DNA from 3 places in the Streptomyces sp. NPDC059534 genome. Region 1 is predicted to be linked to each of the others. Evidence: predicted binding sites of a transcription regulator. Region 1 holds the regulator's gene; each other region holds the start of a gene.
What was found. Region 1 encodes HrcA, which represses chaperone genes, less so after heat shock. Its sites were predicted from a motif close to TTNGCACTCNGNNNNNCNGAGTGCNAA; they were not measured.

Region 1 (10,023 bases):
GCGGCCCGTGCGGCCGAGGACCAGGGCCGTCGCGGCCGTGCCCGCCGTGGAGGTGCGCAGCACGCTGCGGCCGAGCCGGTACGGCTTCGCGCCGGCCGCCTCGAACACGGCGAGCTCCTCGGGCGAGACGCCGCCCTCGGGTCCGACGACCAGCACGATCGAGCCCTTCTCCGGCAGTCCGGCGGTGGCGAGCGCCCCGCTGGGGTGGTCGCGGTCCTCGTGCAGGACGGCCGCGAAGTCGGCGCCCGCGAGAAGCGCGGCGACCTGCTTCGTACTCATCAGGTCGGCGACCTCGGGGAAACGGGTGCGGCGCGACTGCTTGCCGGCCTCGCGCGCGGTGGACCGCCACTTGCCGAGGGCCTTGAGGCCGCGGTCGCCCTTCCACTGGGTGATGCAGCGGGACGCCGCCCACGGCACGATCGCGTCCACGCCGGTCTCCGTCATCGTCTCGACGGCCAGCTCGCCCCGGTCGCCCTTGGGGAGCGCCTGGACGACGGTGATGCGCGGCTCCTCCGGGGCGTCCTCGTGCACGGACGAGGTCTCCACGGTCAGCCGGTCCTTGCCCTCCACGGCGGACACGACGCAGTCGGCCCAGCGGCCCCGGCCGTCGGTCAGGACGACGTCCTCCCCCGGCTGCAGCCGCTTCACGGAGACGGCGTGCCGCCCCTCGGACCCGTCCAGGACGAACAGCCTGGTGTCGGGGAGGGTGTCGACGACGAAGACGGGTGCGGTCATGGGGCGCTCCTGTGAGCCAGCTCGGAGAGGGCGGTGTCGAGTTCGGCGGCCAGCACCTCGACCAGCTGCCCGGCGGGGAGTTCGCGGGCGAGCCGGTGGCCCTGGCCGGCCCACAGGGCCATGCCCTGGGCGTCGCCCGCGGCGGCGGCGGCCTTGCGGATCGGGGCGGTGAGGTGGTGGATCTCGGGGTAGGCGGCGGGGGCGTACGGCCCGTGCTCGCGCATGAAGCGGTTGACGAGGCCGCGCGCCGGGCGTCCGGAGAAGGCCCGGGTGAGGGCGGTCCGGGTGAACAGCGGATCGGTCAGGGCCCGCTTGTGCAGCGGGTGGGCGCCCGATTCGGGGCAGCCGAGGAAGGCGGTGCCGAGCTGGGCGGCGTCGGCCCCGGCGGCGAGGACGGCGGCGATCTGCCCGCCGCGCATGATCCCGCCGGCGGCGACGACCGGCAGCGCGACGCGCTCGCGGACCTGGGCGACGAGGGCGAGCAGCCCGGTGCCGGGGGCGCCCTCGTCGGCGGGGTCGTCGCGGTAGGTGCCCTGGTGACCGCCGGCCTCGATGCCCTGGACGCAGACGGCGTCGGCGCCGGCCCGCTGGGCGGTGAGCGCCTCATCGGCGGAGGTGACGGTGACGATCGTGTACGTGCCGACGCGGGCGAAGGAGGCGAGGACCTCGGGCTCGGGGCAGCCGAACGTGAAGGAGACGACGCGGACCGGGTCCTCCCGGAGGATCGCCAGTTTGGCGTCGTAGCCGTCGTCGCGGCTGTCGTCGGTCTCGCCGAGCGGGGTCTCGTACCAGGTGGCCTCGCCCGCGAGCTGGTGGCGGTAGACCTCGACGGCGGCGGGGTCGGCGGGCCGCCCGTTCTGCGGCATGAAGAGGTTGACGCCGAAGGGGCGTGCGGTGAGCCCGCGTACCTGCTTGATCTCCTGGTACAGGCCACCGGCCGTCTTGTAACCGCCGGCCAGGAAGCCGAGCGCCCCGGCCTCGCAGACGGCTCCGACGAGCTCGGGACAGGAGGCGCCACCCGCCATGGGGGCCTGCACGATCGGGAACCGAGAGAGATCGTTCAGTGCGGTGGTGGACATATGGGCATCGTGTCATGCCCCTGCTTGCGGGCCGAATCCGTACGTCAGGTCCCGGAAGGAACGGTTCCGGAAACCGGGGAGGGGCGGAGCGGCCCTTCCGGAAACGGGAAAGGGGGGCGGAACCGCTCCTCCGGAAACGGGAAAGGGGCGGGCCGGCTCACCGCCGCCCCGCCCCTTCCCGTCGTCTCCGGATCCGGTCAGGTCCGCCCGTTGAAGGCGTCCTTCAGCCGCGAGAACAGCCCCTGCTGCCCCGGCTGGAACTGACCGGTCGGCCGCTCCTCGCCGCGCAGCTTGGCCAGTTCCCGCAGCAGCCGCTCCTGCTCCGCGTCCAGCTTGCCGGGGGTCTGCACCTCGACGTGCACGATCAGGTCGCCCCGGCCGTTGCCCCGCAGGTGCGTGACGCCGCGGCCGTGCAGCGGGATCGACTGCCCGGACTGCGTGCCCGGGCGGATGTCGATCCCCTCCAGGCCGTCCAGCGTCTGCAGCTGCACCTTGGTGCCGAGCGCGGCCGCCGTCATCGGGATGGTGACCGTGCAGTGCAGGTCGTCACCACGCCGCTGGAACGTGTCGTGCGGCGTCTCGTGGATCTCGACGTACAGGTCGCCGGCGGGGCCGCCACCGGGGCCGACCTCGCCCTCGCCCGCGAGCTGGATGCGGGTGCCGTTGTCGACACCGGCCGGGATCTTGACGGTGAGGGTGCGGCGGGACCGGACCCGGCCGTCGCCGGCGCACTCGGGGCACGGCGTCGGGACGACGGTGCCGAAGCCCTGACACTGCGGGCAGGGACGGGAGGTCATGACCTGGCCCAGGAAGGACCGGGTGACCTGGGAGACCTCGCCACGGCCGCGGCACATGTCACAGGTCTGCGCGGAGGTGCCGGGAGCGGCGCCCTCGCCCGAGCAGGTCGTGCAGACGACCGCCGTGTCGACCTGGATGTCCTTGGTGGTGCCGAAGGCCGCCTCGTTGAGGTCGATCTCCAGACGGATCATGGCGTCCTGGCCCCGGCGGGTCCGCGAGCGCGGGCCGCGCTGCGAGGCCGTGCCGAAGAAGGCGTCCATGATGTCGGAGAAGTTGCCGAAGCCACCGGCGCCGAAGCCGCCCGCGCCGCCTCCGCCGGAGGCCGACAGCGGGTCGCCGCCCAGGTCGTAGACCTGCTTCTTCTGCGGGTCCGACAGGACCTCGTAGGCGGCGTTGATCTCCTTGAAGCGTTCCTGCGTCTTCGGATCGGGATTGACGTCCGGGTGCAGCTCGCGGGCGAGCCTCCGGAAAGCCTTCTTGATCTCGTCCTGGGACGCGTCGCGGCGCACGCCGAGTACGGCGTAGTAGTCCGTGGCCACTTACGACTCCGCCAGGATCTGTCCGACGTAACGTGCCACTGCGCGTACCGCTCCCATCGTTCCGGGGTAGTCCATGCGGGTCGGTCCGACCACGCCGAGTTTGGCGACTGCCTCGCCGCCCGAACCGTAGCCGACCGAGACGACGGACGTGGAGCTCAGCCCCTCGTGGGCGTTCTCGTGCCCGATGCGTACGGTCATGCCCGATTCCTTGGCCTCGCCCAGCAGCTTGAGGAGCACGACCTGCTCCTCCAGGGCTTCCAGGACCGGCCTGATCATCAGGGGAAAGTCGTGTCCGAAGCGGGTGAGATTGGCGGTGCCGCCGATCATCAGCCGCTCCTCGTGCTCCTCGACGAGGGTCTCCAGGAGGGTCGCGAGCACGGTGGAGACCGTGGCGCGGTCCTCGAGCTCCTCGAAGGACTCGGGAAGGTCCTGCACCAGCTGCGGCACGTCGGCGAACCGGCGGCCGACGACCCGGCTGTTGAGCCGGGCCCGCAGGTCGGCGAGCGAGGTCTCGCCGAACGGCGCGGGGCAGTCGATGACCCGCTGCTCGACCCGGCCGGTGTCCGTGATGAGGACCAGCATCAGGCGGGCCGGGGCCAGCGAGAGCAGCTCCACGTGCCGGACGGTCGAACGGGTCAGCGACGGGTACTGGACGACGGCGACCTGACGGGTCAGCTGGGCGAGCAGCCGGACCGTACGGCCGACGACGTCGTCCAGGTCGACCGCGCCGTCGAGGAAGTTGTGGATGGCGCGCCGCTCGGGCGTCGACAGCGGCTTGACGCCGGCCAGCCGGTCGACGAAGAGCCGGTAACCCTTGTCCGTCGGGATGCGGCCCGCGCTGGTGTGAGGCTGGGCGATGTAGCCCTCCTCCTCCAGGACCGCCATGTCGTTTCGCACGGTGGCGGGCGAGACGCCGAGCTTGTGCCGCTCGGTGAGCGCCTTGGAGCCGACCGGCTCCTCCGTCCCGACGTAGTCCTGGACGATGGCGCGCAGCACCTCGAGTCTGCGTTCGCTGAGCATCGTGCGCACCTCCAGCTGTCGTCGTCGTTACGGTTGCTCCGCTTTTGGCACTCACCCGGTCCGAGTGCCAGCGATCCCCGGTCAGTGTACGGCGGCGGGCATCGCTCCTGGCAAGGAGGCGGTCCCCCCACCGGCTAGCGTCGCGGCATGAACGCGGATTGGGAAGCGCACGGATGGGAGCGTCTCGCGGACGGGGTGGGCCGGCGACGGCTGCCCGGCTGGGACGCCACGGTCGGACTGGTCCTGGGGGAACGGGGCGTGTTGCTGTACGACACGGGCTCCTCGCTCGCGGAGGGCGCGGAGCTGCGGGGACAGATCGCGGCCCTCACCGGCGGCCGGAGAGTGACACACATCGCACTCAGCCATCCGCACTTCGACCATGTTCTCGGCACGGCGGCCTTCGCCGGGGCGGAGGTCTTCGGGGCGGTCGGCTCGGACGTCCTCCTCGCCCAGGACCGGGAGCGGGAGGCGCTGCGCGGGGACGCGGTGGCGCAGGGGCTCGACCCGGCGGCGGCCGCGGAGGCGGTGGACGTCCTGGTGGCGCCGCGCCACGTGGTCTTCGGCGAGTGGACGCTCGACCTGGGCGGCCGGCAGGTCCTCCTGGCGAACGTGGGCCCCGGCCACTCGGGCCACGACCTGGCCCTGTGCGTCCCCGGCGACCGCGAGGTCGTCTTCTGCGGAGACCTGGTCGAGGAGTCGGGCGAGCCCCAGGCGGGCCCGGACGCGCTCCCGTCCCGCTGGCCGGACGCCCTGGACCGGCTGCTCGGCCTCGGCGGCCCGGACGCGCTGTACGTACCGGGGCACGGCGCGGTGGTCGACGCCGCGTTCGTGCGACGCCAGCGCGAGGAACTGGCACAGCGCTTCGAGGTGTCATAACGTCGCCCGAATGCGCAGCTACGACCCGGACCTGACGCCCTCCTGGAAGAAGCCGAAGGCCGTGCCCGAGATCCCGGCGGACCCCGACCTCGTCGTCGAGGAGGTGACGACGGGCTTCTGCGGGGCGGTGATCCGCAGTGAGGCCGGCACGGTGACCCTGGAGGACCGCTTCGGCAAGCACCGGGTCTTCCCGATGGAGCCGCGCGGCTTCCTCCTGGAGGGCCGGGTCGTCACCCTCGTCCGCCCGTCCGCCGCCCCGGCCCGCCCCACCCGTACGGCCTCGGGCTCCGTCGCGGTGCCGGGCGCACGCGCGCGCGTGGCCCGCGCGGGCCGGATCTACGTCGAGGGCCGCCACGACGCCGAGCTCGTCGAACGCGTCTGGGGCGACGACCTGCGCATCGAAGGCGTCGTCGTGGAGTACCTGGAGGGCGTCGACGACCTCCCGTCCATCGTCGCCGAGTTCGGCCCGGCCCCCGACGCCCGCCTCGGCGTCCTCGTCGACCACCTGGTCCCCGGCTCCAAGGAGTCCCGGATCGCCGCCCAGGTGACCTCCCCCGACGTCCTGATCGTCGGCCACCCCTACATCGACATCTGGGAGGCCGTGAAGCCCGCCTCCCTCGGCATCCCCGCCTGGCCCTCCGTCCCCCGCGGCCAGGACTGGAAGACCGGCGTCTGCCACGCCCTCGGCTGGCCCTCCGACAACACCGGCGCCGTCTGGCAGGCCATCCTCAAGCGCGTCCACTCCTACAAGGACCTCCAACCGGAACTCCTCGGCGCCGTAGAACACCTCATCGACCACGTAACAGCCCCATAGCCCGGCCCATCGCGGCCAATCGCCCCCCTGGCCCGGTCCCCACCCACCCCCGGCCGGCCGGTCCGGGCCCACCCCGTTGTGGGCATTCGTTCCGCCGGGGCGGTCCCCACCCCCGGCCGGCCCACCCCGTTGTGGGCAATCGTTCCGCAGGGGCGGTCCCCACCCACCCCTGGCCAGCCCACCCCGTTGTGGGCAATCGTTCCGCAGGGGCGGAACGGGTGGGCACAACGGAACGGCGCCCGTTGCCGGGCCTAGGCTTCCGCACTCGCACCCGCACCCGCACCCGCACCAGGGCATGCCACGGCACAGCACGGCGCTCTGCGGGTGAGGGCCAAGGCACAGGGGGGCGGCGGCGCAGCCAACGCCGCGCCCCTAATCCACCAGGTCCCGCACCACCGCATCCGCCAGCAACCGCCCCCGCAACGTCAGCACCGCCCGCCCCTCCCCGTACGGCCCCGCCGCCAGCAGCCCGTCCTCCAGCGCCTTCCGCGACGCCGCGAGTCCGTCCGGCCGCAGCAGCTCCAACGGGCACCCGTCCCGCAGCCGCAGCTCCAGCAGCACCCGCTCCACCCGCCGGTCCTCGTCCGACAGCAGCTCCCGCCCGGCACCGGGCGACTTCCCGCCGGCCAGCGCCGCCGCGTACGCACCGGGATGCTTGACGTTCCACCACCGCACGCCCCCGACGTGCGAGTGCGCCCCCGGCCCCGCGCCCCACCAGTCCGCGCCGCGCCAGTACAGCTCGTTGTGGAGGCAGCGCCCGGCCTCCGAGGTGGCCCAGTTGGACACCTCGTACCAGCTGAAGCCCGCCTCCTCGAAGGCCGCGTCCGCGATCAGGTACCGGTCGGCGTGCACGTCGTCGTCGGTCATCGGCACCTCGCCGCGCCGGATGCGCCGGGCCAGCTGTGTGCCCTCCTCGACGATCAGGGCGTACGCGCTGACGTGGTCGGGCCCCGCGCCGATGGCCGCGTCCAGGGACGCCCGCCAGTCGTCGTCGGACTCCCCGGGCGTGCCGTAGATCAGGTCCAGGTTGACGTGGTCGAAGCCGGCGGCCCGCGCCTCGGCGACGCACGCCTCGGGGCGGCCGGGGGTGTGGGTCCGGTCGAGGATCTTCAGGACGTGCTGCCTGGCGCTCTGCATGCCGAAGGAGATCCGGTTGAAGCCGCCCTCGCGCAGTTCGGCCAGGTACGCCGGGTTCACGGACTCCGGGTTGGCCTCCGTCGTCACCTCGGCGTCGTCGGCGAGCCCGAACTCGTCGCGGATCGCCCCCAGCATCCGTACGAGGTCCCCGGCGGCGAGCAGCGTGGGCGTGCCGCCGCCGACGAACACGGTCCGTACCGGCCGCGGGTCGTCCCCGAGGACCTTCCGGGCGAGCCGGACCTCCTCGACGACCTGCTCGGCGTAGTTGTCACGGGAGGCGAGCACACCGCCCGTACCGCGCAGCTCGCTCGCCGTGTACGTGTTGAAGTCGCAGTAGCCGCACCGCGTGGCGCAGTACGGCACGTGCAGGTAGAACCCGAGCGGCCGCTCCCCCGCCCCTTCCAGGGCGTGCGGGGGCAGCGCCCCGTCGTCGGGTACGGGCTCACCATCGGGCAGTACGGAAGGCATGAGCCCCATTGTCCCGTACTGCCCGGGGTGCCGGTCGGGTGCCGCCGGTCAGGACTCGCGCGAGCCCGTGTACATCTCCTCGATGAGGCCCTTGTACTCGCGCTCGACGACCGGCCGCTTCAGCTTGAGCGACGGGGTGAGCTCGCCGTGCTCGATGTCGAGGTCGCGGGGCAGCAGCCGGAACTTCTTGATCGTCTGCCAGCGCTGGAGGCCCTCGTTGAGGCGGTCGACGTAGCCCTGGATCAGCTTCTCGGTCCGCGGGTCGGCGACGATCTCGGCGTACGCCTTGCCGCCGAGGCCGTGCTCGGCGGCCCAGCCGAGGAGGGCGGGCTCGTCGAGGGCGATCAGGGCGGTGCAGAAGTTCCGGTCGGCGCCGTGGACGAGGATGTTCGAGACGAACGGGCAGACGGCCTTGAACTGGCCTTCGACCTCGGCCGGCGCGATGTACTTGCCGCCGGACGTCTTGATCAGGTCCTTCTTGCGGTCGGTGATCCGGAGGTAGCCGTCGGCGGACAGCTCGCCGATGTCGCCGGTGTGGAACCAGCCGTCGGACTCCAGGACCTCGGCGGTCTTCTCCGGCAGGCCGTGGTAGCCCTCCATGATGCCGGGGCCGCGCAGCAGGATCTCGCCGTCGTCGGCGATGCGGACCTCGGTGCCGGGGAGCGGCTTGCCGACGGTGCCCGTGCGGTACGCCTCGCCCGGGTTGACGAAGGAGGCAGCGGAGGACTCGGTGAGGCCGTACCCCTCCAGGACGTGGATGCCGGCGCCGGCGAAGAAGTAGCCGATGTCGGGGGCGAGCGCGGCGGAGCCGGAGACGCAGGCGCGCAGGTTGCCGCCGAACGCCTCGCGGATCTTGCCGTAGACGAGGGCGTCGGCGACCTTGTGCTTCGCCGTGAGGCCGAAGGGCGCGGAGGCGGTTCCGGTGCGGCGGAAGTTGTCCTGGGTGGCCTTGGCGTACTCGCGGGCGACGTCGGCGGCCCACTGGAAGATCTTGTACTTGGCGCCGCCGCCGGCGCGGGCCTTGGCGGCGACCCCGTTGTAGACCTTCTCGAAGATGCGCGGCACGGCGGCCATGTAGGTCGGCTGGACCACCGGCAGGTTCTCGATGATCTTGTCGACGCGGCCGTCGACGGCTGTGACGTGCCCGACCTCGATCTGGCCCGAGGTGAGGACCTTGCCGAAGACGTGGGCCAGGGGCAGCCACAGGTACTGGACGTCGTCGCTGGTGACGAGGCCGGTCGCGGCGATGGCCTTGGCCATGTACGACCAGTTGTCGTGCGGGAGGCGGACGCCCTTGGGGCGGCCGGTGGTGCCCGACGTGTAGATGAGGGTGGCGAGCTGGGTGGAGGTGATCGCCCCGACCCGCTCCTTGACGGCCTCGGGGTGCTCCGCCAGGTACGCCCGGCCGCGGGCCTCCAGCTCGGCGAGGGTGAGGACCCACTCGCCGTCGCTCTCGACGCCGGTGGCATCGACGACGACCACGTGACGCAGGTTCGGGAGGTCGGCGCGGCGCTCCACCGCCTTGGCGAGCTGCGCCGCGTCCTCGGCGATGAGGACCCTGGACTCGGAGTCCGAGAGGATGAACGCCGACTCCTCGGCGTTCGTCTGCGGGTAGATCGTGGTGGTCGCGGCGCCCGCGCACATCACGCCGAGGTCGGCGAGGATCCACTCGACCCGGGTGGAGGAGGCGAGGGCGACCCGCTCCTCGGACTGCACGCCGAGGTCGACGAGGCCGGCGGCGATCGCGTAGACCCGCTCGGCGGCCTGGCCCCAGCTGAGCGACTTCCAGTCGTCGGGACCGGCGCCGGAGGCGGCCACGGGATAGCGGTATGCCTCCGCGTCCGGGGTCCGCTCGACGCGCTCAAGGAAGAGCGCAGCCACGGAGGGCGGCCGGTTCTCGATCAGGGTCTGTGTGTCGCTCACGACGTCCTCCGGGCGGCGGCGGTGCCTTCTGGCGGTGCGTACTACGTAACCAAGGCGGTGCGTAACTACGTAACTAACTGGTGAGTAACCTTCAAGTCGGGATCAGAGTAAAGGCCCGGGGACCGGCGCGTAAGGGCTAGCAGGACGTCGCTTCATAACGAACGGGTCCACGCGCCGTCGGCGCGTGGACCCGTTCGATGCACAGCACAGCCAGGTGCCGTCCTGCCCGCTACTTCTTCTTGCCGGAGGACTCGTCGCTCGACAGGACGGCGATGAACGCCTCCTGCGGCACCTCCACCGAACCGACCATCTTCATGCGCTTCTTGCCTTCCTTCTGCTTCTCCAGCAGCTTCCGCTTCCGGGAGATGTCACCGCCGTAGCACTTGGCGAGGACGTCCTTGCGGATGGCGCGGATGGTCTCGCGGGCGATCACCCGGGAGCCGATCGCGGCCTGGATCGGCACCTCGAACGCCTGCCGCGGGATGAGCTCGCGCAGCTTGGCGACGAGCCGCACGCCGTAGGCGTACGCGGCGTCCTTGTGGGTGACGGCGGAGAACGCGTCCACCTTGTCGCCGTGCAGCAGGATGTCGACCTTGACCAGGCTGGACGCCTGCTCGCCGGTGGGCTCGTAGTC
Region 2 (10,023 bases), on a different contig from region 1:
TTCGCCGGGAAACGGGTCCTGGGCTCGGCCCAGCGGTACGCCGAACTCCGCACCGACCACGCCTGGCTCGCCGAGTCCACCGCCTGGGGCAACTACCGCCGCACCGTCGGCATCGTCGGCGCCTCCCGCATCGGCCGCCGGGTCGTCGAACTCCTGCGCCCCTTCGACTTCGAGGTCCTCCTCTACGACCCCTACGTGAAGACCCCGCAGCCGGGCGTGGAACTGGTCGGCCTCGACGAACTCTGCGCCCGCAGCACCGTCGTCTCCGTGCACGCGCCCCAACTCCCCTCCACGCACCGCATGATCGGCCCCCGCCAGCTCGCCGCGATGCCCGACGGCGCCACCCTGATCAACACGGCCCGCGGCTCCCTCGTCGACGAGACCGCACTCCTCCCCCACCTCCGCACCGGCCGCCTCCACGCCGTCCTCGACGTCACCGACCCCGAAGTCCCCCCGGCCGACTCCCCCCTCTACACCCTCCCCAACGTCCTCCTCACCCCCCACGTCGCCGGCTCCCTCGGCAACGAACTCCACCGCATGACCGACCAGGCCCTCGACGAGGTCGCCCGCTACACGAGGGACGAACCCTTCGCGGAGGAGGTCCGCGCCGACGACCTGACCCGGTCGGCCTGACCCACCGCACCGCCCAGCGCTCCATGCCCCACTTGCTGCCAGGGCATCGCGGCTCCCCGGACCTAGACTGAAAGGGTTCCCACCACGGTCGGGAGGCGCCATGACGTTCGTACAGATAATCGACTGCAAGACGAGTCGGGTGGACGACCTGAACCGGCTCATGGACCGGTGGGTCGAGCAGACCAAGGGGAAACGGACCGCGACGCACAGCATCGTGGGCAAGGACCGGTCGGACGCGTCGCATGTCGTGGAGATCGTGGAGTTCCCGTCGTACGACGTGGCGATGCAGAACTCGCAGCTGCCGGAGACGGACCGGATCTTCCGGGAGATGGTGGCGCTCTGTGACGAGATGCCGACCTTCACGGACCTGGACGTGGTCCGGGACGAGGCGCTGTACAAGAACAACGCCCGGCGGCTGATGGAGATGCTGGCCACCGAGCAGGAGCTGGCGCTGATGGACGAGGTGCTGGCGGAGGGGTACCACGACCACGATCCGTCCAACGAGCAGGACGTGATCGGCATGGACGCGGTCCGGCGCGAGGTGGAGATGTGGCGGGGCGGTTTCGACTTCGCCTTCACCGTCGAGGACCAGATCGCGGAGGGCGACCGGGTCTGCACGCGCTGGACGTGGAAGGGGACCCACACCGGCGACTTCATGGGGATCCAGCCGACCGGCATGGCGGTGACCATGGCGGGCGCCGTCATCCACCGCTTCCGGGACGACGGGAAGATCGCGGAGGGCTGGTGGCAGTACGACATGCTCGGGCTGATGCAGCAGCTCGGCGCCGTGGAGGCGTGAGAGTCGGCGGCCCGGGAAAGGCCGAGGCCCGGTGCTCCCGCGACGGGAGCACCGGGCCTCAGTGGTCAGCTACGAGCCTCAGTGGGAGTGACCGTGGCCGTGGCCCGCGTCCGCCGGCTCCTCTTCCTTCTTCTCCACCACGAGGGTCTCGGTGGTGAGGAGGAGGGAGGCGATGGAGGCGGCGTTCTCCAGGGCGGAGCGCGTCACCTTGACCGGGTCGATGACGCCGGCCTTGACCAGGTCGCCGTACTCGCCGGTGGCGGCGTTGAAGCCCTGGCCCTTGTCGAGCTCCGCCACCTTGGAGGTGATGACGTAGCCCTCGAGGCCGGCGTTCTCGGCGATCCAGCGCAGCGGCTCGACGGCGGCGCGGCGGACGACCGCGACACCCGTGGCCTCGTCGCCGGTCTTGCCGAGGTTGCCCTCGAGGACCTTGACGGCGTGGACCAGAGCGGAGCCACCACCGGAGACGATGCCCTCCTCGACCGCGGCGCGGGTCGCGGAGATGGCGTCCTCCAGACGGTGCTTCTTCTCCTTCAGCTCCACCTCGGTGGCGGCGCCGACCTGGATCACGCACACGCCGCCGGCCAGCTTCGCGAGGCGCTCCTGGAGCTTCTCGCGGTCCCAGTCGGAGTCCGTGGACTCGATCTCGGCCTTGATCTGGTTGACGCGGCCCGCGACGTCCTCGGAGTTGCCGCCACCGTCGACGATGGTGGTGGAGTCCTTGGTGATGGTCACGCGGCGGGCGGTGCCGAGCACGTCCAGGCCGGCCTGGTCGAGCTTGAGGCCGACCTCTTCGGCGATGACGGTGGCACCGGTGAGGGTGGCCATGTCGCCGAGCATCGCCTTGCGGCGGTCGCCGAAGCCGGGGGCCTTGACGGCCACGGCGTTGAAGGTGCCACGGATCTTGTTGACGACGAGGGTCGACAGGGCCTCGCCCTCGATGTCCTCGGCGATGATCAGCAGCGGCTTGCTGGCGCCGGCCTGGATGACCTTCTCCAGGATGGGCAGCAGGTCCTGGATCGAGGAGATCTTGCCCTGGTTGATCAGGATGTACGGGTCGTCGAGGACGGCCTCCATACGCTCCTGGTCGGTGACCATGTACGGGGACAGGTAGCCCTTGTCGAAGGCCATGCCCTCGGTGAAGTCGAGCTCCAGGCCGAAGGTGTTGGACTCCTCGACGGTGATGACACCGTCCTTGCCGACCTTGTCCATCGCCTCGGCGATGAGCTCGCCGACCTGCTGGTCCTGCGCGGAGAGCGCGGCGACGGCGGCGATGTCGGACTTGTCCTCGATCGGGCGCGCGGTGGCGAGGAGCTCCTCGGAGACGGCCTTGACGGCGGCGTCGATGCCCTTCTTCAGGGCGGCCGGGGAGGCGCCGGCGGCGACGTTGCGCAGACCCTCGCGGACCAGGGCCTGGGCGAGCACGGTGGCGGTGGTGGTGCCGTCACCCGCGATGTCGTTGGTCTTGGTCGCCACCTCCTTCACCAGCTGGGCGCCGAGGTTCTCGTACGGGTCGTCGAGCTCGACCTCGCGGGCGATCGTGACACCGTCGTTGGTGATGGTGGGGGCACCGAACTTCTTGTCGATGACGACGTTGCGGCCCTTGGGGCCGATCGTCACCTTGACCGTGTCGGCAAGCTTGTTGACGCCGCGCTCAAGGGCGCGACGGGCGTCCTCGTCGAACTTCAGGATCTTCGCCATGGGAGCGGTTCAGCCCTCTCGGATTCAGGTGGAACGAACTGCGCCCCGGGGCGCCTGGAAAGGTGCCTCGGGGCGCAGCTCAAAGCATCTGCTTCAGGTACTTCGGGTACTTCGGTGAATTACTTCTCGATGATCGCGAGCACGTCGCGAGCCGAGAGGACGAGGTACTCCTCGCCGTTGTACTTCACCTCGGTGCCGCCGTACTTGCTGTACAGCACGATGTCGCCGGTCTTGACGTCGAGCGGCAGACGCTCGCCGTTCTCGAAGCGGCCCGGGCCAACGGCCAGGACGACGCCCTCCTGGGGCTTCTCCTTGGCCGTGTCCGGAATGACCAGGCCAGAGGCGGTGGTCTGCTCGGCGTCGAGCGGCTGGACCACAATGCGGTCCTCGAGCGGCTTGATGGCAACCTTGGAGCTGGTGGTCGTCACGATCCGACCTCCCCCTTCGGAGATCTCACGGGGCTAACTGTCTGGGTGGCGACCAGGTGGATCCGTCGTCGCGGGTGCCGGACCTGCCCGTCGCCGTGTTGGCACTCTCCAGTGGGGAGTGCCAGAGCCGAGACTATGACCGCGATTAGCACTCGGTCAAGCGGAGTGCCAATTCATCGCCCTGTGGCGTGACGCGACGGCGTTCCGGCAGGTCGTGTGCCGGGTCCTCGCACCCCTTGGCGTCCACCGCTTCCCGTACGCGCTCCCGCGCCTCCTGGCGTACGCCGTCCCGCGCCTCCCGGGCCGGCGTGGGCCGGGGTCCCACCCGTTCCGCCGCCTTGCGGCCGAGCCGTTCGATCGGGTCGACCGAGGAGGCGCAGGCCGGGAGGGCGAGGAGTGTGGCGGTCACGGCCAGAGCGGCGGTCCACCGCCGTGCCCGCGTTCTCACACGTAGTCCTCGAGTTTCGCGACCGCGTACCCCTTGGAGGTGATCACGTTCATCACCCGTCGGATCATGTCCGGCATGGTGCCCTTCCAGTCCTGCTTGCCGCGGAAGTGGGTGAGCACGATGTCGCCGGGGTGCAGGTCGCGGTCCCACTCGCGCCACTCCATGTGGTCGGGGAACGCCTCGGCCGCCCAGAGCGGGACGGCCTTGACGCCGCAGGACTTGGCCGCGCGCAGGGTGTCCTCGTTGTAGTTGCCGTAGGGCGGGCGGAAGAGCGGGGGCCGCTTGCCGAACTGCTTCTCGATGATCTGCTGCATGCCGCAGATCTCGCGCTTCTGCTGGCTGTAGGAGAGTCCGGGCAGGTAGCGGTGGTTGAGGGTGTGGTTGTGCAGGGAGACCCCGGACTTCTGCATCTTCGCGAAGTAGCCGTAGTCGTCGTTGACGACGTAGTCGCTGAGGAAGGCGCTGTAGGGGATGTCGAGTTCCTTCATCATCCGCAGCAGGGCGGGGTCCTTCTCCGCGCCGTCGTCGATGGTGAGGAAGACGATCTTCTGCTTGGTCGGCACGGTGGTGAAGACGGGCGGGAGGCCCTCGCCGTCCGTCTCGAAGCCCTTGCGGGTGGTGATCCTCGGCTTGACGGCGGGCGGGGCCGGGGCTTCCAGCGGGGTCCGGGTGAGGCCCCACTTCTTGGCGGCGAGCGCGCGGGCGGCGCGCTGCTTGCGGATGTTGTCGAGGTAGGCGTTGAGTGCGCCGGAGGCGCTCTGGGCGCCCGGGGCCCGTTGTCCGGCGGCGGGGGCGGGGGCTCCGCCGTCCGGTTCGGCGGCGCCGGAGCAGGCCGTGGCCGCCGAGGCGAGGGCGGCGACGAGGAGGGCGGCCCCGAGGGCCCGACGACGGGGGTGGGGCGCGCCGATCACCATAAATTCTTCCTTTTGTCGTACGAGCTGCATGGCGCCGCATCCTGTCAGCGCGGAAGCCCCTCCACGGGTCGCGACACCGCCGTACCGCCCCACCGTCCCCCGGCCGGCCCACAGTGGCGCAGGGCCCACAATGGGACGGGTGACCGACCTCGCCTCCTTCACCCCCCTGCTCGGCCCCGAGGGGCAGACGCTCCTCACCGCCCTGCGCGACTACGACCCCGCCCAGGAGCTGGCGGTCGCCTCCCGGCTGCGCCGCGACCACCCCGCCGAGCTCGTCACCGCGGCGCTCGGCCAGGCACGGCTGCGGCAGCGGGCGGTGGCGAAGTTCGGCGCCGAGGACGCGTACCGGATGTACTTCACCCCCAACGGCGTCGAGCAGTCGACCCGCGCCTCGGTCGGCACGTACCGGGCGGCCCGGCTCAAGGAGCTCGGTGTCGGCGGCGTCGCGGACCTCTGCTCCGGCATCGGCGGCGACGCGATCGCCCTCGCCCGCGCCGGGATCTCCGTCCTCGCCGTCGACCGCGACCCGCTGACCGCCGAGGTGGCCCGCGCCAACGCCGAGGCGCTCGGGCTCGCGGAGCTGATCGAGGTGCGGTGCGCGGACGTGACCGAGATCGACACCAGCCCGTACGACGCGGTCTTCGTCGACCCGGCACGGCGCGGCGGCCGGGGCAGGATCTTCGACCCGGAGGCGTACTCCCCGCCGCTCTCCTGGGCCGTCGAGGCGGCCCGCAAGGCCCCGCGCGCCGCCCTGAAGGTGGCGCCCGGCATCCCGCACGAGGCCGTCCCCGAGGACGCCGAGGCCGAGTGGATCTCGGACGGCGGGGACGTGAAGGAGGCCGTGCTCTGGTTCGGTACGGAGCCGGGCGCCCGCCGGGCCACGCTGCTGCCCTCCGGCGCCGGGCTCATCGGCCGGGGACTGCCGGACCCGGCGGTCCGGCCGGTCGGCCGCTACCTGTACGAACCCGACGGCGCCGTCATCCGCGCGCACCTCGTCGCCGAGGTCGCGCAGGAGCTGGGCGGCGGTCTGATCGACGAGACGATCGCGTACGTCACGGCGGACGCGCTCACCCCCACCCCGTACGCCGCCGCCTACGAGATCACCGACGAACTCCCCTTCAACCTGAAGAAGTTGAAGGCGCTGCTGCGGGAGCGCGAGGTCGGCACGCTGACCGTGAAGAAGCGCGGCTCGGCCGTCGAACCCGAGGAGATCCGGCGCAGGGTGAAGCCGAAGGGCCCCAACGCGGCGACGGTGCTGCTCACTCGGGTCGCGGGAGCCCCGACGATGCTGATCGGCCGGCCGGCGGGCGGGGGCCGGTGAGCCGCACCGCGAAGCGGTAGTGGCCGACGGCCTTCGCCAGGCCGGTCAGCCCGGTGATCCAGAGGATGAGGGCGGCGCCCATGCCGTAGGCGACCAGGCCGTAACCGCCGTCCTCCCAGCGGGCGCCCGCGGGCACGGCGAAGCCGAGCCAGAGGCCGACCCCGCACATCGCGAAGGACAGGAGCAGCCAGCAGGCGCTGAGGGCGGGGGCGCGCAGCCGGGCGTCCGTCGGGCCGTGCCGGTCGAGCGCGGCCCACTGGGTGAGCCGTTCGCGGACGGTCCGGTCGCGCCGGTGGCCGCGGACGGTCATCCACACGGCCGGGACGAGGACGCCGATGCCGAGGACGGACGCGAAGACACCGGTCAGGACGGTGAGCGGGTCGCGCAGCGGGCCGCCGAGCGCCGTCAGCAGCACGCCGACCAGCCCCCAGCCCAGTTCGAGCAGCGCGAACCAGACCAGGAACATCACGAGCCGGCCCACGCCGAGCAGTCGCCGTCCCAGCGCGTCGAGCGCCAGCGCCCGGTCGGCGATCCGCGCCTCCCGGTCGGGCCAGCTCCGGAGCTCGGCGGGCGGGGGCGGGGGCGGCAGCGGCATACGCGGGGACATGCCCAGCACCCTAGGCGTCGCCGCCGGGCATCCGCACAGGGCCTCCCCCGCCAGGATCCACCGACTCCCCCGCCCGCGCCCGCAGCAGGGCCCGCTCGCTCTCGTTGCGGGTGAGGGCCGCGGCCCGCTCGAACTCCGCGCGCGCCTCCGCCGCCCGCCCGAGCCGGGCCAGCAGATCGCCCCGGACGCTCGGCAGCAAGTGGTAGCGCGCCAGGGCCGGTTCGGTGGCGAGCGCGTCGACGACCCTGAGGGCCGCGGCCGGGCCCTCGGTCATCGACACGGCGACGGCGCGGTTCAGTTCGACCACCGGGGAGGGCGCGAGGACGCCGAGCCGGCCGTACAGCGCGGCGATCGTCGCCCAGTCCGTCTCCTCGTACGAGGCCGCCCGCGCGTGACAGGCGGCGATCGCGGCCTGGAGGGCGTACGGGCCGTAGGAGCGCCCGTCGCCGGCCCTGGCCAGGGCCGCGAACCCGCGCCGGATCAGCAGCCGGTCCCAGCGCCGCCGGTTCTGCTCGGCGAGGAGCACCGGCCGCCCGCCGGGTCCGGTCCTGGCCGCCGTCCGGGACGCCTGGAGTTCGAGCAGGGCGGCGAGCCCGTGCACTTCGCCCTCCTCGGGCATGAGCGCGGCGAGACCGCGGGCGAGCCGCAGCGCGTCCTCGCACAGGCCGGGCCGCAGCAGGTCGTCGCCCGCGGTCGCCGCGTACCCCTCGTTGAAGATCAGGTAGACGACCTCCAGGACGGAACCCAGCCGGGCCGCCCGGTCCTCCCCGTAGGGCACCTCGAACTCCACGCCCGCCCTGGCGAGGGTCCGCTTGGCGCGGGTGACGCGCGCCGCGACGGTCGCCTCCGGGACGAGGAAGGCGCGGGCGATCTCGTCGGTCCTGAGCCCGCCGACGAGCCGCAGCGTCAGCGCCGCCCGCGCCTCGGCGGAGAGCACCGGGTGGCAGGCGGTGAAGACGAGCCGCAGCACGTCGTCGTCGATGTCGCCGGGTCCGGACGGCTCGGGGTCGTACGACTCCTCCGTGAGCGTCCGGCCGACCTCCGCCAGCTTCCGGGCGTACGTCTCGCGCCGCCGCACGAGGTCGACGGCCCGGTGCTTGGCGGCGGCCGTCAGCCAGGCGCCCGGCCGCTCGGGGACACCTGACCGCGGCCACTGCTCAAGGGCGGAGACGAGCGCGTCCTGGGCGATCTCCTCGGCGATGCCGACGTCGCGCACGATCCGCGCCACGGTGGCGATGATCCGCGCCGACTCCATCCGGAAGACCGTCTCCAGCGTGCTCTGCACCGTCACGGATCACATGACAGCACACCGCGGGTCAGCCCTCCGGCATCTCCTCGACCTCGCGGACCTCGAGACCGACCTTCCACTGCGGCGGGTGGACGGCCAGGAAGCGCTTCCCCCACTCGACGGCCTCGGCCATGTCCTTGCACTGGAGCATCGCGTAGCCGCCGACGACCTCCTTGGTCTCGGTGAACGGCCCGTCGGTGTACGACAGCTTCCCGTCCGACCAGGTGATCCGGGTGGACTCGGCGGTCGGCCTCAGCCCGGCGGTGTCCAGCATGGCGCCGGCCTTGGTGATCTCCTCGAAGAGCGCGCCCATCCGCTGCTCGAAGCCGGGGTCGGCGCTCTCCATGTCGATGGTGTTCTCCTCGATGCGGACGAGGGACAGGAAGCGGGGCATGACGACTCCTCGGGTGGTGCGGTGGCGGGGCCGTTCCCCGCCTTCCACACATACGTCGAACGGGAGGGGCCCGCATCGACACCACGCCCGGGAAAGCTTCTAGACGTAGTCCTCCAGGCGGGCCACGGTGAAGCCCTGCTCCTGTATGCGGCGCAGCATCGTCGCCGTCATCTCCGTCATCGTCCGGCCCTTGAGCTCGGACGGGCCGCGGAAGTGGGCCAGGATGATGTCGCCGGGGTGCAGCTTCCGGTCGCCGCGCTGGTACTGCATGTTCTTGATCTGCATGGACTCGCGCCACAGCACGATCGCGTCCACGCCGCACTCCCCCGCCGCCGCGCGCGTGGCCTCGTTCCAGTTGCCGTACGGGGGCCGGAAGAGGCGCGGGGCCGTGCCGTACCGCTGCTCCAGCCTCGTCTGCTGGCCGCAGATCTCCCGGCGCTGGGCCTCCTGGGAGAGGGTGCGCAGGTTCGGGTGGGTGAGGGTGTGGTTGGCGAGGCCGTGGCCCTGGGCGACGAGCGGGGCGAAGTAGCCGTAGTCGGCGCGGATGGCCGCGTCGGTGAGGAACATCGTGACCGGGATCCCGAGGTCCCTCATCATCGTGACGAACCCGGGGTCCTTCTCGGCCCCGTCGTCGATCGTGATGAAGACGATCTTCTCGCGGGTGGGTATCTCGCTGATGACGGGCACCGGGCCGCCGGGCGGGCGGACCACCGGCTTGACCGCGGGCGGGGCCGGCGGGGCGGCGAAGGGCTTGAGCCCCCACCTGCGGTACGCGGCCGCCCGGGTACCGGCGGTTCCGGGCGCCCGGTGCGCCCCGGCCGCTCCGCCGGACGACCCGCCGGACGCCTCGGCGGGGGCCCCGCGGGACGCCTCGGCGGTCGGGGGAGCCGTGGGGGCGGGGGCGGCGACGGGGCCGTCCTCCGCCGTGCAGCCGGTCACCAGGAGGGCGACGGCGGTCAGGGCCGCCCACAGCGCGATCGTCTTCTTCACACGCTGTGGGATGCCCGACGGATTCGAAAGGTTGCTCGGGTGTCGCCTATTCGACCGATTCGAAGCGCCAGCGGTGGACCGGACGGGTGATCAGCTCCGCGTCCGGCTCCGGCAGCTCGGGCAGCTCGGCGTCGAACGCCTCCGCCTCCCACCAGGTGAGGACGAGGACCCGGTCCTGCGGGGCCCGGAAGATCTCCCGGCGGACCGGCTCCCGGGCGAGGACCTGCGCCCGCGCCCACTCCAGGAGCTCGGCGCCCCGGTCCTGAGCGGCCCGCGCCTCCCACATGAGGGTGAGCCTCACGAGTACAGGTTCTCCTTGCTGACCTCGTGCACGTGATCGTGACCGTGGTCGTGGGAGCGACCGGGCACGTGCGGGTCGGTCACCGGCAGGGACGAGTCGGCCGACAGCTCCAGGTCGGAGGCCGGCCGGTTGCGGGCGACCATCTCCGAGCCGAGGGCCGCGACCATCGCGCCGTTGTCCGTGCACAGGCCGGGCCGGG
Region 3 (10,023 bases), on a different contig from region 1:
CATCGCCTCCCGGACGGGGATGGGCACGGCGGCCACCCTGCGCCGGCACTTCCACAACGCCCTCGGCGTCCCCCCGGACGTCTACCGGCGCACCTTCCGCAGCCACCGCGCGGCCGCCGCGGCCGCCTGAGGCGACGGGCCGGCACCGGCGGCCCGGCACCGGCGGTCCCTCACATCGACGTCAGGTACTCCGCCAGCCGGTCGTACTGCTCCCGCACCCCCGCCTCCATGCCGGCGGCCAGCGCCTGGTCCCGGATGTCGTTCGACGGCCAGAAGGAGGTGCTGGTCAGGGCCGTACCGCCGTCGGGGGTGGCGTCGAAGGCGAGGTTCACTCGGACCGGCGCGGCGTCCGGCATCTGCTCGAAGACCTCGGTGTAGTCGAGCCGTTCGGCCGGGACGACGTCCTCGTACGTGCCGGAGAAGACGATCTGCTGGCCGCCCGGCGCGGTCTGCCCCCACCGCCAGGCGCCGCCGGGCCGCAGGTCGATGTCGACGACCGTCGTGGTCAGGGCGGCCGCCCCGTACCACCGCCGTACGTGCTCGGGGAGCGTCCACGCCTCCCAGACGCGGGCCGGCGGGGCGTCGAAGGTGCGCGTGATGACCAGCTCACGATCGGCCGGTGTCGTCAGCAGGGTGACCATGGTCGCGACCCCTTCCCGGTTCCGTACACCGAAAGCACCGCAAGCACCGCAAGCACCCCAACCGGCCCCAAGCGCCTCACGTACTCATTCCAGGATCACCCCGGCACTCCCGTAAAGCGAATGAACATGTTCAACAGGTGAGCGCTAAAGTTCCTGCTACGCGGCCGCCACGACCAACGGCGACGCCGCCTTCTCAGACCTGTGGGGGGTCCTCTTGCCGCGCACCACGCGCAGGCTTCCGCACGCCTTTGTCCGTGCGGCCGCCGTCTTCGCACTTTCGGCCGGTATCGCCGTACCCGCCGTCGTCACCGCCCCGGCCGCCTACGCGGCCGGCGAGGTGTCCGCCACCTTCACCACCGACGACGCCAAGCTCGGCGTCCAGATCAGCGGCGATCCGCTGTGGCTGAAGGTCAGCGTCATGTCCTCCGCCGCCCCCGACGCCACGGTGCTCGCGTCGACCGACGCCCTGACGTGGCACTCCGGGGACAACGACACCGGCCGGCCCTACGGCTACACCACCGACACGGCGCCGCAGCTGCCCGAGGGCACCGCGTACGGCACCTACCCGGTCGTCGTCGAGTACCGGCTGTCCGGCGGCACCGTCCAGCGGTGGACCGGCGGCACGTACGTCCACAAGCTGCACACCGGCGTCTCCACGCTCTCCTTCGACCGGAAGACCACCAGCCTCACCGAGCGGAAGGTCGTCCTCTCCGGCCTGGCCACCACCTGGGACCCGGCCACCGGAACCGTCACGCCCGCCCGCCCGGGCACCAGCGTCAACGTCACGTTCAACCTCGTCTCGGACCAGTGGAAGACGCTGACGACCACGGCCACCACCGGTGAGGACGGCACCTTCACGGTGCCGTTCTCCCCGAACGCCGAGATCCGCGGCGGCACCGCCGTCGTCGTCGCCCAGGCCGCCGACACCGTGGCCAACCTCCGCACCACCGTCCCCTCGGTCGGCGTGGAGAAGACCTCGTACCGGCTCACCGCCGACCTGAACAAGTACCGGGTCCAGGCGGGCACGAACGTCACCGTCACCGGACGCGTCGAGCGCCTCACCCCCGACGGCTGGAAGCCGTACGCGGGCGCGCCGCTCATCACCACCTCCGGCAAGCCCGAGTACAACTCCCTCGCGGTCTCCGGACTCATGGGCAGCGGCGCGGCGGCGGCCGACGGCTCCTTCTCGTACCCGGCGCGCGCCTCGTACACGACGCAGGTGTACACCTCGCTCGCGCCGTCCGTGTACTACGCCACCCGCGCCTACGACCAGGGCTCCATCGCCGTCCCGCAGCAGTTCGCCTGGGGCGGCGTCCGCGTCGCCCTCGACGAGTACGGCACGGTCCGCGCCACCGGCAAGCTGTCCGCGAACACCTTCGTCTGCTGGGACCAGTACGTCTTCCTCCAGGCGTCCGTGGACAACGGGCGCACCTGGAAGAACCTCGCCAACGGCAAGGCCGAGGGCGGCACCGAGGGCGGCTGCCCGTTCGACATCTCCGCCCCCGCGTACCACAACGCGATGTACCGGCTGTACCACTACGAGACCGACCAGCTCGTCGGCAAGGTCACCGGCACCATCCGGCTCAGCCGCATCCCGACGCGCTTCTCGGCCTTCACCATCAGCCCCTCGCGGCCCCGCGTGAACTCCAAGATGACCGTCTCCGGCACCGTCCAGCAGTACACCGCCGGCGCCTGGCGGCCCCTCAAGGGCGCCAAGGTCATGCTCGTGTTCAAGCCCAAGGGCTACTCCGAGTGGTACTGGGTCACCCGCGACGTCGCCACCGGCAGCAACGGCTCGTTCAGCTTCCGCGCCACCAACTACGGCGACGGCACCTGGGCGATGGTGAAGCAGTCCGCGAGCGGCTACTTCCACAGCGAGACGAAGGTGAAGTACATCGATGCGCTCTGACCTGCGGCGGGCCTCCGCCACCACGCTCGCAGCGGCCGTCGCCACCGCCCTGCTCCTCGGCACCGCCGGCACCCCGGCGCAGGCCGCCGACGCACCCGCCGCGTCCCCGATCGGCATCGGACACGCCGTCACCAACGACTACGAGCGCGGCATCTTCCAGGTGACCGCCTGGAGCGACGTCCCCGGCGTCACGGTCGCCAAGGTCGCCGCGACGATCCGCAAGGGCGACACCGTCGTCGCCGAGATCCCTTCGGTCCCCGAGTACGAATGGGCCAAGGGCCGCTTCGGACTGACCTCGGCCGACCCGCTGAAGCTCACCGAGGACGGCGGCAGGCTGCCCGCCCTCGGCCGGTACTCCATCGACGTCACGGCCACCGACTCGCAGGGCAACACCAGCACCCGCACCGACGCCGGCACGCTCGACTTCACCCTGAAGCCGCAGCTGGCGTTCGGCCTCTCCACTCCCGGCTGGGACGACCGCACCACCGTCCCCAGCGGCACCCTGACCGGCGTCCAGCCCGGCTCGGGCGACCTCGTCCCGATCACCGGCCGGTCCGTCGGCGTCAAGCGGATCACGCCGACGGAGAGCCCGGTGCAGTCCCCCGTCACCACGGAGACGGGCGCCTTCACCGGCCAGGCGTACGCGGACGTCAAGCCGGGTGACGAGTTCCGGGCCTCCTTCGCCGAGGAGAGCGACGAGGTGCACGGCAGCATCTCGTACGGCCACACCCTCTACACCCTGCGCCCGCACACCGTGGCCGTGCAGGCGACCGCCGACCGCGTCCGGATCCTCCCCGGCGGGCAGGCGGTCGTCACCGGCCGGATGACCGACCCGCAGAACGGCACGCCCGTCGAGGGCCAGCAGGTCCGGGTCGGCCCGGATCGGTACAGCACGTCCGAGGGCGGCTTCGCCAAGGTCGTCACCACGGACGCCGACGGCCGCTTCACGGCGACGATCCCGGCCCTTCCGGGGCTGCGCGTCGAAAGGTGGCTCGTCGCCCCTGTCGACCCGTACCAGCAGTTCGCCACCCCGGTCGGCGGCCCCCTCGCCATGCCGCAGGAAGCCCGGATCCTCGTCGGGTCCCGCGTCCTGACGAACGAAGGCAAGGTCACGGCGACCGGCACCCTGCGCGCCACGTACGACCCCGAGGCGTACTTCGACGAGCCTCTGTACCTGGAGGTCTCGCCGGACGGCCGCACCGCCTGGCGTCGGATCGCCCTCACCACGGCGAGCGACCGCTACTCCACCACCATGACGGCGGCCAGCCGCGGCGGCTACTACCGGTTCCGGCACCCGGAGACCGACGTTCTCGCCGGCACCGCGAGCGCCGTCTTCCGGCTGGCCCGCACCGAGGCCCGGGTCATCGGCCTGAACGCCGGTCCCGAGCCGGTCGCCAAGGGCGGCACGCTCACCACCACCGCCACCCTCCAGCACTACACGGGCGGCGCCTGGCGGGCGTACGGGAACGGGGCCGTGGCCCTGCAGTTCCTCGCGAAGGGCTCGACGACCTGGCGCAACGTCGCCACCGGCCGCTCGGCGTCCACCGGCAAGGTCACGCTGAAGGCGAAGGCCACCGCCGACGGCAGCTGGCGCATCCGGTACTGGGGCGACGCCACGCACTTCCACGCCCCGGTCGCCGCACCGGACTACGTCGACGTGCGCTGATCACCGTCCGGCACAACGCCCGAGGGCGGCACCCCCTGATGGGAGTGCCGCCCTCGGTCGCGTTCAGCGATGAACCACCGATCCCGGAGGATCAGAAGTCCATGTCACCGCCCGGCATGCCGCCGCCGGCCGGCGCGGACGCCTTCTCCGGCTTGTCGGCGATGACGGCCTCGGTGGTGAGGAACAGCGCGGCGATCGACGCGGCGTTCTGCAGCGCGGAGCGCGTGACCTTCGCCGGGTCGATGATGCCCTCGGCGATGAGGTCGACGTACTCGTTGGTCGCGGCGTTCAGGCCGTGGCCGACGGGCAGGTTGCGGACCTTCTCCGCCACGACGCCGCCCTCGAGGCCGGCGTTGATCGCGATCTGCTTCAGCGGGGCCTCAAGGGCCAGCTTCACGATGTTCGCGCCCGTGGCCTCGTCACCCGTGAGGTCGGCCTCGAGCTTCTCGAAGACGCTCGACGCCTGGAGCAGGGCCACGCCACCGCCGGCGACGATGCCCTCCTCGACGGCCGCCTTCGCGTTGCGAACGGCGTCCTCGATGCGGTGCTTGCGCTCCTTGAGCTCGACCTCGGTCGCGGCACCGGCCTTGATGACCGCGACGCCACCGGCGAGCTTCGCCAGGCGCTCCTGGAGCTTCTCGCGGTCGTAGTCCGAGTCGCTGTTCTCGATCTCGGCGCGGATCTGGTTCACGCGACCGGCGACCTGCTCGCTGTCACCGGCACCGTCGACGATGGTGGTCTCGTCCTTGGTGATGACGACCTTGCGGGCGCGGCCCAGCAGGTCGAGGCCCGCGTTCTCCAGCTTGAGGCCGACCTCCTCGGAGATGACCGTGCCGCCGGTGAGGATGGCGATGTCGTTCAGCATGGCCTTGCGACGGTCGCCGAAGCCCGGGGCCTTGACCGCGACGGACTTGAAGGTGCCGCGGATCTTGTTGACGACCAGGGTCGACAGGGCCTCGCCCTCGACGTCCTCGGCGATGATCAGCAGGGGCTTGCCCGACTGCATGACCTTCTCCAGGAGCGGGAGCAGGTCCTTCACCGAGGAGATCTTGGAGTTGACGATCAGGAGGTAGGGGTCGTCGAGCGACGCCTCCATGCGCTCCATGTCGGTGGCGAAGTACGCCGAGATGTAACCCTTGTCGAAGCGCATGCCCTCGGTGAGTTCCAGCTCCAGACCGAAGGTCTGGGACTCCTCGACGGTGATGACGCCTTCCTTGCCGACCTTGTCCATCGCCTCGGCGATGAGCTCGCCGATCTGGGTGTCGGCGGCGGAGATGGAGGCCGTGGAAGCGATCTGCTCCTTGGTCTCGACATCCTTCGCCTGCTCGAGCAGGGCGCCGGAGACGGCCTCGACGGCCTTCTCGATACCGCGCTTGAGGGCCATCGGGTTGGCACCGGCGGCCACGTTGCGCAGACCCTCGCGGACGAGCGCCTGGGCGAGGACGGTGGCGGTGGTCGTACCGTCGCCGGCGACGTCGTCCGTCTTCTTGGCGACTTCCTTGACCAGCTCGGCGCCGATCTTCTCGTACGGGTCCTCGAGCTCGATCTCCTTGGCGATGGAGACACCATCGTTGGTGATCGTGGGGGCGCCCCACTTCTTCTCGAGGACGACGTTGCGGCCCTTGGGGCCGAGGGTGACCTTGACGGCGTCAGCGAGCTGGTTCATGCCGCGCTCGAGACCGCGCCGGGCCTCCTCGTCGAACGCGATGATCTTGGCCATGTGAAGTGGTCCTCCCGGACATGGGGTGGATAACGCTCCAGGACCGCGCCGACGCCCGCGACGGACGGCCTGCGTGCCCGATGGTTCCTTGCCCCACCTGGCCGCGGACCTCGTCTGCCCGATCCTCGTAAGCACTCTCACCTTCCGAGTGCTAACGCCAATGATTAGCACTCGGCATAGGAGAGTGCAAGCGACTCTCGATGATCGGGACGTGACGAGTGGGGCGCGCGGGGGCGCGCGGGAACGCGCGAGGGGTCCGCATCCCCTCAGGGATGCGGACCCCTCGACGGCGTTGCGTCGGTGGCCGATCGCGCCGCGCTCAGACGGCGAGCTTGACCATGTCCGCCTGCGGACCCTTCTGGCCCTGCGAGATCTCGAACTCGACTCGCTGTCCCTCTTCGAGGCTGCGGTAGCCATCCATCTGGATCGCGCTGTAGTGGACGAAAACATCCGCACCACCGTCGACCGCGATGAAGCCGTAGCCCTTCTCCGCGTTGAACCACTTGACGGTGCCCTGAGCCATGCCTAACTCCCCTATTACTGGCCCTTGCGCGGGACCCGCACTTCGCGGACCCGGGTCAGACCCTGCGCCGGAACGCGTCGACCGCCGCTGAATGTATCTGCCCAACTGCCCTCTGCAACAGGTCATTCGAGCGAGAATTCTCGGCGCGACGGAAAGGGGAATTGGGGAGAATCCCCTGGATGACGGGGCAAGTCGGGCCCGGCAAAAGGCGCAGAACGTACACAACGCGCAGGCACTTTGGCTGCTTCTTGTCGCGCGGAGGCGCTTTCTCATATGCGTCCGGCATGAGCAGCGGAGGGGACTTCCCCAACTCTACCCCGCTCAACCATACAGAATTGCCCCTTCCGCTTATTGTCGCGGAAGGGGCAATTCAAGAAAGACGGGACGCGGGACGGCTCAGCAGCCGCCGGCCACCGCGGGGATGATCGAGACGCCCGCGCCGGCCGGGGTGGCCGTCTCCAGGCCCTGCTCGAAGCGCACGTCGTCGTCGTTCACGTAGACGTTGACGAAGCGGCGCAGCTTGCCCTGGTCGTCCAGGACGCGGGCGGCGATGCCCGTGTGGTTCTTCTCCAGGTCGGCGATGACCTCGGCGAGGGTCGTGCCCTCGGCCGGGACCTCGGACTGCCCGCCGGTGTAGGTGCGGAGGATGGTGGGGATGCGGACGTTCACGGCCATGTCTTCGTAACCTTTCAGAGGGCCAGGCCGGCGTCGCGGAACGCGTCCAGGCTCGGGCGGATGGTGACGGTCGCCTGAGAGGTGTCGGCCACCGCGTCCAGGGTCTTGAGTCCGTCGCCGGTGTTGAGGACGACGGTGGTGAGGTTCGGGTCGATGAGCCCGGCCTCGACGAGCTTCCTGGCGACGCCGACGGTCACGCCGCCCGCGGTCTCGGCGAAGATGCCCTCGGTCTGCGCGAGCAGCTTGATGGCGTCCACGACCTGCTCGTCGTTCACGTCCTCCACGGCGCCGCCGGTGCGGCGGGCGATGTCGAGCACGTACGGGCCGTCGGCCGGGTTGCCGATCGCGAGCGACTTGGCGATCGTGTTCGGCTTCTGCGGGCGGACGACGTCGTGGCCGGCCTTGAAGGCGGCGGAGACCGGGGAGCAGCCCTCGGCCTGGGCGCCGAAGATCTTGTACGGCCTGTCCTCGACGAGCCCCAGCTTGATGAGCTCCTGCAGACCCTTGTCGATCTTGGTGAGCTGGGAGCCGGAGGCGATCGGGATGACCAGCTGGTCGGGGATGACCCAGCCGAGCTGCTCGCAGATCTCGTACGCCAGCGTCTTGGAGCCCTCGCCGTAGTACGGGCGGAGGTTGACGTTCACGAAGCCCCAGCCCTCGCCGAGCGGGTCGCCGATGAGCTCCGAGCAGAAGCGGTTGACGTCGTCGTAGTTGCCCTCGATGGCGACCAGGTCACCGCCGTAGACACCGGCCATGACGACCTTGCCCTGCTCCAGGTCGTGCGGGATGAAGACGCAGGAGCGGAAACCGGCACGGGCGGCGGCGGCGCCGACGGCGCCGGCCAGGTTGCCGGTGGAGGAGCAGGAGAGGGTGGTGAAGCCGAAGGCGCGGGCGGCCTCCAGGGCCTGCGCGACGACCCGGTCCTTGAAGGAGTGGGTCGGGTTGCCGGAGTCGTCCTTGACGAAGAGCTTGCCGGGGGCGACGCCGATCTCGCGGGCGAGGTTGTCGGCCTGGACGAGCTTGGTCCAGCCCGGGTTCAGGTTCGGCTTCTCGGCGACGTCGGCCGGGACGGGCAGCAGCGGGGCGTAGCGCCAGATGTTGGCGGGGCCGGCCTCGATCTGCTTGCGCAGCGCCTCGGGGTCACCGGTGGGAAGGTCGTACGCGACTTCGAGAGGTCCGAAACAGAGTTCGCAGGCGAAGATCGGACCGAGCGGGAAGACTTCACCGCATTCGCGACAGGAAAGCCCGGACGCGGGACCGAGGTCGACGGTGGTGGCGGAAGCGACAGTCTGTGCAGCCATGGAGGCGAGGCCCTTTCTCCTCATCTTTCCCATGACGAATTTTTCGCCATGAGACGGATTTGGCACCTTCCCTAGCCGGGGGCCTCGCTGGAGTACGAGACAAACCGACTGGAGGGTTGCCGGGGCTTCAACGGGCCGTTTCCCTCTGCCCCTCTGGATGAGCGGTATTCGATTGTGAAGCGCGATGGACTTCGTTCCTGCGCTCCGACGCGGTCGGCACCCCGACGTGCATCGGGGATCCGCGTTGCTCAAGACTGTAACCGAAGGCCCGGATGCTTGGACCGGCCGTCCGTAACGCGAGATGGAGATGACGTGCTGGAAGAGGTGGAGCGCTGGCTGGACCGGCGGTCCTGGTCAGTGGCCGACAGGCCGCTGGAGCGGATCCTCGCCGCCAAGCGTTCGACGACCGTCAGCGTGGTGCTGCCCGCGCTGAACGAGGAGGCGACGGTCGGGGACATCGTCGCCGTCATCCGCCGCGAACTGATGTCGGAGGCGGTGCCGCTCGTCGACGAACTGGTGGTGATCGACTCCGGCTCCACCGACCGCACGGCGGAGGTGGCGGCGGCGGCCGGGGCGCGGGTGGTCGCCCGCGACGCGATACTCCCCCGGATACCGGCCGTGCCCGGCAAGGGCGAGGTCCTGTGGCGGTCGCTGATGGCGACGGCCGGGGACGTGGTGTGCTTCGTCGACGCGGACCTGCGGGACTTCTCCGCGGACTTCGTGACGGGGATCGTGGGCCCACTGCTCACCGACCCGGGCATCGACTTCGTGAAGGCGATGTACGACCGGCCCTTCGGCACCGAGCTCGACGGGCCCGCCGCCGGCCGGACCCCCGCCCAGGGCGGCCGGGTCACGGAGCTGGTGGCACGCCCGCTGCTCAACCTGCACTGGCCGCAGCTGGCCGGTTTCGTGCAGCCGTTGGGCGGCGAGTACGCGGCGCGGCGCTCGCTGCTCGAACGGCTGCCGTTCCCGGTCGGCTACGGGGTGGAGCTGGGGCTGCTCGTCGACGCGCTGCACACGGTGGGCCTGGACGCGCTCGCCCAGGTGGACGTGGGGGTGCGCAAGCACCGGCACCAGGACGGGCAGGCGCTGGGCCGGATGGCGGCGGCGATCTACCGGACCGCGCAGCTGCGGCTGTCGCGGGGCCATCTGGTGCGGCCGCGGCTCACCCAGTTCGAGCGGGGTGAGAAGGGCTTCGAGCCGCGGACGTACGCGGTGGACACCGAGGAGCGGCCCCCGATGGTCGAGATCGCGGAGTACGCGCGCCGCCGCGTGGCGTAACGCCCCATGATGATCCATTTTGCATACATTGCCCTTTTATGCGCTTCAGACGACATCACCCGGGCAGAGTGCTGGCGGCCATCGGTCTCACGGCGGGCTCGCTCGCGTTCACGGCGGCCGGACCGGCCGCCGCGGACGTGGTCGAGCCCTTCGGCAAGCGGTACGACGAGTCGCTGTACGGCGACTTCACCACCATCGGCAACACGGTCATGGGCTGCCCCACCGCCCCCGCGGACATGGCGGCGCGCTGCGCGACGGCGGCGTCCGGCCAGGGCTCGGACAACAACAGCACCTTCGTGATGCAGCG

Region 2: the regulator HrcA is predicted to act here: its motif matches at 3,660-3,686, upstream of groES (co-chaperone GroES).
Region 3: the regulator HrcA is predicted to act here: its motif matches at 6,101-6,127, upstream of groL (chaperonin GroEL).

Annotation. Positions count from the first base shown of each region.
Region 1 covers NZ_JBHWAQ010000003.1:155,584-165,606, reverse strand. Annotated here, with positions in the region: gene ACFVZH_RS04970 (16S rRNA (uracil(1498)-N(3))-methyltransferase) at 1-735, opposite strand, end outside; gene ACFVZH_RS04965 (nitronate monooxygenase) at 732-1,814, opposite strand; gene dnaJ (molecular chaperone DnaJ) at 2,012-3,151, opposite strand; gene hrcA (heat-inducible transcriptional repressor HrcA) at 3,152-4,171, opposite strand; gene ACFVZH_RS04950 (MBL fold metallo-hydrolase) at 4,319-5,047, shown strand; gene ACFVZH_RS04945 (DUF3097 domain-containing protein) at 5,058-5,861, shown strand; gene hemW (radical SAM family heme chaperone HemW) at 6,234-7,466, opposite strand; gene ACFVZH_RS04935 (AMP-dependent synthetase/ligase) at 7,515-9,389, opposite strand; gene lepA (translation elongation factor 4) at 9,619-10,023, opposite strand, start outside.
Region 2 covers NZ_JBHWAQ010000007.1:44,014-54,036, forward strand. Annotated here, with positions in the region: gene ACFVZH_RS10850 (hydroxyacid dehydrogenase) at 1-633, shown strand, start outside; gene ACFVZH_RS10855 (ester cyclase) at 734-1,432, shown strand; gene groL (chaperonin GroEL) at 1,511-3,133, opposite strand; gene groES (co-chaperone GroES) at 3,253-3,561, opposite strand; gene ACFVZH_RS10870 (hypothetical protein) at 3,707-3,970, opposite strand; gene ACFVZH_RS10875 (polysaccharide deacetylase family protein) at 4,006-4,923, opposite strand; gene ACFVZH_RS10880 (methyltransferase domain-containing protein) at 5,054-6,244, shown strand; gene ACFVZH_RS10885 (hypothetical protein) at 6,183-6,851, opposite strand; gene ACFVZH_RS10890 (RNA polymerase sigma factor) at 6,862-8,106, opposite strand; gene ACFVZH_RS10895 (YciI family protein) at 8,168-8,533, opposite strand; gene ACFVZH_RS10900 (polysaccharide deacetylase family protein) at 8,633-9,523, opposite strand; gene ACFVZH_RS10905 (hypothetical protein) at 9,570-9,824, opposite strand; gene tsaD (tRNA (adenosine(37)-N6)-threonylcarbamoyltransferase complex transferase subunit TsaD) at 9,821-10,023, opposite strand, start outside.
Region 3 covers NZ_JBHWAQ010000042.1:27,702-37,724, forward strand. Annotated here, with positions in the region: gene ACFVZH_RS33875 (helix-turn-helix domain-containing protein) at 1-130, shown strand, start outside; gene ACFVZH_RS33880 (SRPBCC domain-containing protein) at 171-641, opposite strand; gene ACFVZH_RS33885 (hypothetical protein) at 856-2,550, shown strand; gene ACFVZH_RS33890 (hypothetical protein) at 2,540-4,216, shown strand; gene groL (chaperonin GroEL) at 4,308-5,936, opposite strand; gene ACFVZH_RS33900 (cold-shock protein) at 6,256-6,459, opposite strand; gene ACFVZH_RS33905 (MoaD/ThiS family protein) at 6,856-7,134, opposite strand; gene thrC (threonine synthase) at 7,149-8,459, opposite strand; SAM riboswitch class I at 8,453-8,599, opposite strand; gene ACFVZH_RS33915 (glucosyl-3-phosphoglycerate synthase) at 8,748-9,716, shown strand; gene ACFVZH_RS33920 (hypothetical protein) at 9,755-10,023, shown strand, end outside.